Regions from separate parts of the Staphylococcus sp. aM genome, predicted to be linked through region 2. Evidence: predicted binding sites of a transcription regulator. Region 2 holds the regulator's gene; each other region holds the start of a gene.
The links. The regulator Rex, encoded in region 2, represses fermentation and respiration genes when NADH is low (regulators of the CRP and FNR family bind a similar motif). The targets are predictions, from matches to a motif close to TTGTGAAATATTTCACAA.
Positions count from the first base shown of each region.

Region 1 (3,300 bases), 750 kb from region 2:
TTGAACCACCATCTTGTTTGGCACGTCTTTCTGCAATATCAATATAGTCTTGAGATGGGAAGAGTGCTTTAGGAGAACAAATTGTTACGTCTACACCAAGCATTGGTCCAGCCACAAGTAGTGAGTTAGCCACATTGTTACGTCCGTCACCCACATAAGTAAGTTTGATGCCATCTAAATGACCAAAGTTTTCTTTAACTGTCATGTAGTCAGCTAACATTTGTGTTGGATGCCATGCGTCCGTTAAACCATTCCATACAGGTACACCTGAATATTTAGCTAAGTCTTCAACCATCTCTTGTGAGAAACCGCGGAATTCGATACCATCAAACATTCTTCCTAGTACTTTAGCTGTGTCTTCAACAGATTCTTTTTTACCTAATTGGATATCATTTTTTCCTAAGAATTCAGGATGTGCACCTAAATCAATAGAGGCAACAGTAAAGGCTGCACGTGTACGTGTAGAATTCTTTTCAAATAATAGGGCGATATTTTTATGATCTAAATAACGATGTGGAATCCCTTTTTGTTTATAATCTTTTAAAGTAATAGCGAAATCGATTAAATCGCTAAATTCTTTTTTCGTAAAGTCATCTTCTTTTAATAAATGTCTACCTTTTAAGTTAAGTGGTTGTTGAATTTCTGACATGATTCATTCCTCATTTCTTTAAAATGTATTAGTAAAGTGCATGTGTGTACTGAATTAAATATCTTCTCTATATAATGGTTGGCTCATACATCTTGGGCCCCCACGACCACGTACTAATTCACTACCTGTAATTTCAATAACTTTAATGCCTTTATCACGTAATAATTGGTTAGATACATAGTTTCGGTCGTAAGTTACGACAACCCCTGGACGGATAGTCAATGTGTTAGAACCGTCATTCCATTGTTCACGGGCACCATCGATAACGTCACCATTACCTGTTGGGATAAATTCAATATTGTCGATGTTAAGCGCATCTTCTAATGTTTCTTTTAATTTGTTTGAGTGCGTAATTTTAATGTCTTGACCTTGTTCATCTTTTTCAATGGTGAAGATGTTCATGTTATCTTCTTCTTTGAAAATCGCAGCATGCATTGTAAATTTGTCGTAGTCAATCATGGTAAATACTGTATCTAAATGCATAAATGTACGGCTGTTTGGAATTTCGATGGCAAGTACTTTAGTAAATGTAGATTGATCATCGAATAAAATTTGTCTTGCTAAGCGTTCGATAGCTTGTGCAGAGGTACGTTCAGAAATACCAACTGCAAGTACATCTTTAGATAGAATTAATTCATCGCCACCCTCAATATTGAATGGTGAATTTCTATCTAACCAAACTGGGACATCGTCGTTTTTGAATCTTGGGTGATATTTCAAAATATATGTCATGAAGATAGATTCACGACGACGGGCACGCCAATACATACGGTTGATAGTCATTCCTCTACCTACAGATGCTTGTGGGTCTCTAGTGAAGTAAAGGTTTGGCATTGGATCGAGATAGAATGGATAGCGGTCATCCATATATTCTACGAGGTGATTCGTTTCTAATTGAATTTCTTCTTTACGTACACCAGCCATAATTTTTTCTACCAGTTCTTGGTCATTTAATGTTGCGAATAGTTCTTTAATTTCTTTTTCATGACCGAGGACAGTCTTTTGTGATTCTTTTAAAATATCGTCGATAAATTGTTCGCGAACAGAGGCATCTGCAATGGCTTCTGCAGCTAGGTGTTCTAAATAGACAACCTCGACACCTTCATCTCTGAGTACTTGCGCGAAATGGTCATGCTCTTCTTGAGCAACTTTCAAATAAGGAATATCGTCAAATAGCAATCCACTTAGATGATCAGGCACTAAATTTTCTAATTCTTTACCTGGTCGTTTAAGTAATACCGTTTTTAATTTGCCGATTTCACTGTTTACGTGGATAGGTCCTTTTTCCATTGTTATTTCCTCCTTTGATTTAATACACCTAGAGTATAAAGCGCTTTCAACATAGAGATTGAGAATCTTTTCACAATAATAATGTCGAATATCTCATATAAAATATTTATTCAATGCAATTTGATGATAGATTATGCAATATAAACGCATAAAACCTATAACTACATGTATATTAAGTTAATACGATAATAAATAATTAATATAATATGATTTTTTATTCGATTGAATGTATGGATAGTCATGCATGATTAATTAACTATAAATGTTAAATCTGTCTATATTTTAAGAAGATTTTTATACATCAATATAAAACTTTTTATAAAAATTGTTATAAATGAGAAATACTTCACATATTGTATGAAAGAAATTTGATATGGTATTTGTGATGAAGTTTGTCTGTATTTTGTGAAATATGCAGATAAAGGAGTAAATAGATATGAGAAAAAGTAAACGATTGGATTTAATATCGACAATTGTGAAAGATAATGACATACGTTCAAAAGCCGAAATTGTCGACTATCTTGATAAACATTTTGGTATCAAATATAGTGTGGCAACGATTAGTAGAGATTTAAATGAACTTAAAATATATAAAATGCCTACCGCCAATAATGATCGATGTTACCGAAAGTTTAATGATAATGCTCAAAACGAAGCGAAAACGAAACTCATAGCCTTTTACAATGATGAGATCGAAAAGGTCACAATTAAAGATCACTACCTTATTGTCAAAACATCGCCAGGATTTGCGCAAAGTGTGAACTTTTATATCGATCAGCTCAATTTAAATGAGGTATTGGGAACAGTTGGCGGTAATGATACGATATTGATATTAGTCAGTTCAGCAGATGTTACCGAATTTGTACATTATCAATTATTTGGGCAGACATATCAAGAAGAGCTAAAGTCATGATTCATGTGACGTGATGTATATTAAAAGTCGATGACAAGTATCAAAATGAATTTTGCCATTGAAGCGTGCTTGATGTTATAATGCGTAAGGTTTCAATTCGGCAAATAAAACGCGATTCAATTGATATATGTCATATAGTGAGTGGCACGTAGGATAGTCAATAAATAACAATTCTAATGAGATGATAAGATAGCCACCTTCATGGGCGAGTGATGAAACCAAGTTGAATGACACAATGGTTTCTTACTCGCTCTATTTTATTGCGGAAAAAGTGGACGGTGTCATATGTATGCAAAGTGCAAATATATGCATATTTTAAATACGATAGGGACGTAATGAGCGCTTTATCAATATTGAATTTAAATAGTATGAAAAGGAGCGGATGTTATGGTAGATAGTTGGAAAGTACAGTGGTTTAATCAACCGATGAAAAATATACTAGCAGGTA
Region 1 covers NZ_CP121447.1:120,156-123,455, forward strand. The annotation lists gene argF (ornithine carbamoyltransferase) at 1-649, opposite strand, end outside; gene arcA (arginine deiminase) at 704-1,939, opposite strand; gene P7F85_RS00535 (arginine repressor) at 2,376-2,852, shown strand; gene P7F85_RS00540 (SulP family inorganic anion transporter) at 3,240-3,300, shown strand, end outside.
Region 1: the regulator Rex is predicted to act here: its motif matches at 1,998-2,015, upstream of arcA (arginine deiminase).

Region 2 (3,300 bases):
CAAGCTAATAATGCGATTAATCCAACTGCAATTGCTGCTACAAATGGATGATACCTTCTTTCAAATAAATAATGTCTTAAACCTGTATACTTTTGTTTTAATTTAGGAACTGCTACTTTAGGTTTTTTAAGTGTTTTAGTCACCAATATTAAAGTAATAATCGTTATAAGAATGACTAAAATCCAATTTGGAATATGCAATGTATCTGCCATACTAGCATTTTCATTTGTAGGTTGGTTAATTACTTTTAGAACTGGTGATAAAATACCTGTCTTAGTCATAGCACTTGTTAATGCATATAAAATAAGTGCAATCCAACTACCTATTAAACCTTCTCCTGCTCTATAATATGTTCCAGTAGCACAACCGCCTGCTAATACGATACCTATGCCAAAGACAAAAGAACCGATAACTGTACCAACAATTGGAAATGTATGTGCTGGAACATTAACTAAGCCTAAACTTGTTAAAATGAATAAACCAATACTTTGAACTGTAATCGCAACAAGCAAAGCATAAAACATTTTATTACTTTTTTGTACATACATATCTCTAAAACCGCCTGCTAAACAAAAGCGAGTTCGTTGCATTACGAATCCTAATAGTACACCGACAATCAAACCGCTTATAATCATCCAAACCATATTTTCACCCTTTTCCGATATAAATACTAAGTTATTTTACAGGATAAAGTGTTATATTTCAAGTTCACTATCTAAATTAGTTCTCCCAATGCATATCTTTATTGAATGTAGTTTTCACTTTACTAAAAAATAGTACACCTCTTTAAGATGTACTATTAAATATCGCTATTTTAAAGCGCTTGTATTTCATTTATATGATGAACTAACGTTTGTATGTCTTTTGATTTAAAATGACTGAATTTATACCAAGTTTGGTTATAATAAATAAATAATTTATGTCCTAGTAATCCCTTACGTACTTGGTAACGAATTATTTTTTTTACATCAATATCTAAATTTAAAGGATTATGATTTGTATAATATGACTTGAATATTAGTGTATGCTCGTTCAAAACCAATTGTCCGGGAATGTATATCAATGTAGGTAAATGAGCTTTATACATACAACTTACTTGAATCAAAAATTTACCATTCATAAAGAGTCCCCCTAATGACCAATATGCTATTTCATTGATTCATCATAATTTCTCATAAAGAATAGTAAGGACTGTAATTCAATACCTAAATCAATATGATGTACTTGAACATCATTTGGTGTACTTACTCTTGCTGGCGTAAAATTCATAATTCCTTTAATACCAGATTCAACAAGTTCGTCTGTAACACTTTGAGCAACATGTTCAGGAGTAGTGAGAATGACTACATCAATATCTTGTTTTGATAACGTTTGTTTTAAAGTCTTGCTATCTTTAACAACTACACGGCCTACTTGTTCACCGATGACATCTTGATTCACATCAAATGCTTCTGTAATTGTCATTTCATCGTGAATTGAAAAGTTATATGTTAATAATGCTCGACCTAAGTTACCTACACCAACAATTGCAATTTTAATATCATTACTACCACTAATTTCAGCTTTAAAAAATTCAATTAAACTATCTATATTATAGCCATAACCTTTTTTACCTAATTCGCCAAAATATGAAAAATCTCTACGAATCGTAGCTGAATCTATTTGTAATGCTTCGCTAATAGCTTTAGAATTAACACGGTCAATACCTTTAGTTTTTAGATTACTAACAAATCTATAATATAACGGTAAACGTTTTAAAGTTGCTCGAGGAATTTTAACGTTACTTGCCATTTTATTTGTCTCCCTTCGACACTAAACGGTTTCAATTTAATTTTATGTATATATGTTTGCAACAATAAAAATCCAAATAATTGTTTACAATGAATACTTGCTAATTATACATTAATAAAATTTAAAAATAAATATCCTAGTTTCAAGACACAGCTTAATACTGTAAAATAAATATTAATATGATAAACAAATATTTAAACATATCAAACTATATGTATAGTTTATAATGATATCGCATATTTAGAAAGGTGAAGTCGGATGATACTTTTACAACTTAATGACATCTCTAAATCGTTCGATGGTGAAGATATCTTTACTAACGTTGATTTTGAAGTAAAAACAGGCGAACGTATAGGTGTTGTTGGACGAAATGGTGCCGGTAAATCAACACTTATGAAAATCATTGCTGGCGTTGAAGATTATGATAGTGGTCATATTTCAAAGATTAAAAATCTTAAGATGGGCTATTTGACACAACAAATGACACTAGACTCTAACGCCACTGTATTTGAGGAAATGTCAAAACCATTTGAACATATAAAAAATATGGAATTATTAATCAAACAAGAAACCGATTGGTTAGCTGCACATGCAGATGCGTATGATACCCCTACTTATCAAGCACATATGGAAAAATATGAATCTTTATCAAATCAATTTGAGCAACTAGAAGGTTATCAATATGATAGTAAAATTAAAACAGTTCTTCATGGGTTGAATTTTAATGAAGATGACTTTAATAAACCTATTAATGACTTCAGTGGTGGTCAAAAAACAAGATTATCACTGGCACAAATGTTGTTAAATGAACCAGATTTATTATTACTTGATGAACCTACCAACCATCTTGATTTAGAAACCACAAAATGGTTAGAGGATTATTTACGCTACTTTAAAGGTGCAATTGTCATTATCAGTCATGATAGATATTTCTTAGACAAAATCGTTACACAAGTTTATGACGTCGCTTTAGGTAGCGTCAAACGATATATTGGTAATTATGAACAATTTATTCAACAAAGAGATAAATATTATGAAAAACGTATGCAAGAATATGAAAAACAACAGGAAGAAATTAAAAGATTAGAAACATTTGTAGAAAAAAATATTACAAGAGCTTCAACAAGTGGCATGGCAAAAAGTCGTCGTAAAACCCTAGAAAAAATTCAACGTATAGATAAACCTATGATTGATGCAAGAAGTGCCAATATCCAGTTTGGATTTGATAGAAATACCGGAAATGACGTCATGCATATCAAACAATTAGAAATTGGTTATGATGATACCCCTATTACTAAACCTATTAATATGGAAGTATCCAAAGGCGATCACATTGCAATTATAGGGCCAAATGGTGTCGGTAAAACCACTTTGATTAAAACCATTGCTCAAAGACAACGTCAACTCGGTGGCGAAGTCACATTTGGTGCTAATTTGAAAATTGGTTACTATGATCAAAAACAAGCTGAATTCAAATCAAATAAAACCATTCTAGATTATGTGTGGGAC
Region 2 covers NZ_CP121447.1:865,966-869,265, reverse strand. The annotation lists gene P7F85_RS04195 (YeeE/YedE family protein) at 1-644, opposite strand, end outside; gene P7F85_RS04190 (hypothetical protein) at 815-1,120, opposite strand; gene P7F85_RS04185 (redox-sensing transcriptional repressor Rex) at 1,147-1,791, opposite strand; gene abc-f (ribosomal protection-like ABC-F family protein) at 2,050-3,300, shown strand, end outside.

Region 3 (3,300 bases), 710 kb from region 2:
GTCCATCATTTTTTCAAATTTCTCAAATACGTCATCATAATCTAATACGTCTGAATGGATACCTTCATAACTTGGACCTACTTGTTTGCCAGATTTTTCATCTTTACCACCATTGATAGCATATAGTAATGTTTTAGCTAAGTTAGCACGAGCACCGAAGAATTGCATTTGCTTACCGATTTTCATTGCTGATACACAACATGCGATACCATAGTCATCACCATAGCTTTCACGCATTAAATCGTCGTTTTCATATTGAATTGAGCTTGTTTTAATACTCATTTTTGCACAATAAATTTTGAAGTTTTCAGGCAATCTTACTGACCAAAGCACAGTTAAGTTTGGTTCAGGTGCTGGACCTAGGTTATCTAATGAATGTAAGAAACGGAATGAGTTTTTCGTAACTAATGGTCTACCATCAATACCTACACCACCGATAGATTCAGTTACCCAAGTTGGATCGCCAGAGAATAATTCGTTATAGTCTGGTGTACGTGCAAATTTAACGATACGTAATTTCATAATGAAGTGGTCGATAATTTCTTGTACTTCACTTTCTGTAATGTCACCGTTTTTCAAATCACGTTCAGCATAAATATCTAAGAATGTTGATGTACGTCCTAAACTCATGGCAGCACCATTTTGTTCTTTGATTGCTGCAAGATATGCTAAGTATAACCATTGCACCGCTTCTTTAAAGTTAGTAGCTGGTCGACTTAAATCAAATCCGTACATTTGTCCTAGTTCTTTTAATTCATTTAAGGCACGATATTGTTCGGATAATTCTTCTCTTAATCTAATCACATCTTCTGACATTTCAGTAGACATTGTATTAAAGTCTTTAAGTTTTTCTTCCATTAAGAAGTCAACACCATATAATGCCACACGACGATAGTCACCGATGATACGTCCACGACCATATGCATCTGGTAATCCTGTAATTATTCCAGCTTTACGACAATTTAACATTTCTCTGGAATATGCATCGAATACACCTTGGTTATGCGTTTTACGATAGTCTGTAAAGATTTTTTCTGTTTCTGGATCTAATTCATAACCGTATGCTTCACATGCTGCTTTAGCCATACGAATACCACCGAATGGTTGCATTGAACGTTTAAATGGTTTCTCTGTTTGCACGCCGACAACTGTTTCTAAATCTTTGTCTAAATATCCAGCGTCATGTGATGTGATTGTGGATGCTACTTTCGTATCCATATCCCACATACCACCGCGTTCACGTTCTTCTTTAGATAATTGCATCACTTGGTCCCATAATTTTGATGTTGCTTCAGTTGGACCTTCTAAAAAGTCATCGTCACCTTCATATAATGAATAATTTAGTTGAATAAATTCTCTCACGTCTACATGTCTATTCCAACGACCATTTTTAAAACCTTGCCAAGCACTAGTATGATGATTTGTTTCTAACATACTGTTCGCCTCCATTTCGTTTTGTTAACGTTTTCACATGTAGTGTAGCATGTTTATTGTGATAATTTTCACAAAATTTATGACTAATTTTCAACTAAAATATGGCTGATTAGCGAACCTGTATTTTAAATTAATACAGAATTACATTTTTATTCACTGTTACATAACAGATTTATAAATATCATAAATTCAAAATTAAAATACTTACATAAAAACCAAATGAATTCATTTCTTATATACCATTATTATACTAATAAAATATGTTAAACTTATTTCGTGTACAATTAGTTGGTTATTTGGTAAATCACGTTAACAATATAAAAGGAGTTTTGTGTGATATGAAAAAGTTATGGACTGTGCTATTGATGGGATTATTAGTACTATCAGCATGTTCAAATCATCATTCTGAAGGAAAAAATGAAGCGAGCAAGCAAGATAGTAATAAACAGAATCAATCTCACAAGAAAGTTAAAAAAGATGGTAAAACTTATATTGACGGTATCTTAATGGTGAATAAGCAAATTAAATTACCAAAAGACTATAATCCTGGGGAAAATCCTAAAGCAGTGAAAGCATTAAATAAAATGATTGCTGATGCGAAAAAAGATCATATCAATTTATACAAAATTAGTGGCTTCAGAAGCTATCAAACTCAAATTCAATTATTCAATAATTATAAAGCTAGAGATGGTGAAAAAGCAGCTAATAAATATAGCTCTAAACCAGGTCATTCAGAACATCAAACTGGTTTATCATTCGATGTGGGTGCACAGGGGTCTGATAAAAACTTATACCACAGTTTTGGTAAAACCAAAGAAGGTCAATGGATTAAACGCCATGCAGATGAATATGGCTTTATTATTAGATATGGTAAAGGCAAAGAAAATGAAACTGGCTATCAATATGAGCCATGGCATTTACGCTATTTAGGTAAAGAGAAAGCCAAAGAAGTCAAAGAGTCTGGCCAAAGTTTAGAATCTTATTTAGGTTTATATCCTAAAAAATAATAAAAATAAGGCTGAGATACATGATGGATAATGTGAGTGATTGTGTGATATGTACACATCAACTCATAACCAGTCCTCATGAATATCTCAGCCTTTTTTAATTCTATTATTTTGCTTCTCCCACAACAGTAAAGCGTTCATTAATGTGTTGAGGATTTTCAATTTCGTCTACTAATGCAACGGCATAATCTGCATAACTGATATAGCTATTCCCCTCAGAATTAACAATTAATTGATCTTTACCAGATTGGTAATGACCTGTTCTAACACCCTCTGGATCAAATTCTGCAGCAGGGCTTAGGAATGTCCATGTTATACCTTCTGAGTTGCGTAATTCTTCAAGGTTTTGTCCTTGACCACTTGCTGTAGGTTTAACAATATCAGGAAATTCTGGTGTGTCGATTAATTGAACTGTATGTGCATCATCTACATATAGACTTCCGGCACCACCAACAATAATTGCTCTTGTATCTGTTCCTTTTAAAATATCAATTAAATGACGGCCTGCATTGATATGTCCTTCTGAATCGCCTAATGGTGCACCAAAAGCATTAACAACAACTTCAAATGATGCTATGTCTGTAGTTGTTAAATCATGAATGTCTTTCTCGATGATTTCTACTTCCGTATTTGTTATTTTTGATGCATTTCTCACGATGGCAGTTACTTGATGTCCTCTATCTAAAGCTTCTTTTAATACAAGTTGTCCTACTTTACCTGAAGCGCCTATAATTCCTATTTTCATTGTGAAACTCCTCCGTTTATCTCTTTTAAGATTAATTACATTTTGAAATGTGCTTATCATTGATGTAACTGTAACAGTTACATCAAGTCGAATAACGAATACGCTATTCGTTAT
Region 3 covers NZ_CP121447.1:160,712-164,011, reverse strand. The annotation lists gene pflB (formate C-acetyltransferase) at 1-1,434, opposite strand, end outside; gene P7F85_RS00690 (M15 family metallopeptidase) at 1,773-2,441, shown strand; gene P7F85_RS00685 (NAD(P)-dependent oxidoreductase) at 2,548-3,186, opposite strand; gene P7F85_RS00680 (Rrf2 family transcriptional regulator) at 3,290-3,300, opposite strand, start outside.
Region 3: the regulator Rex is predicted to act here: its motif matches at 1,491-1,508, upstream of pflB (formate C-acetyltransferase).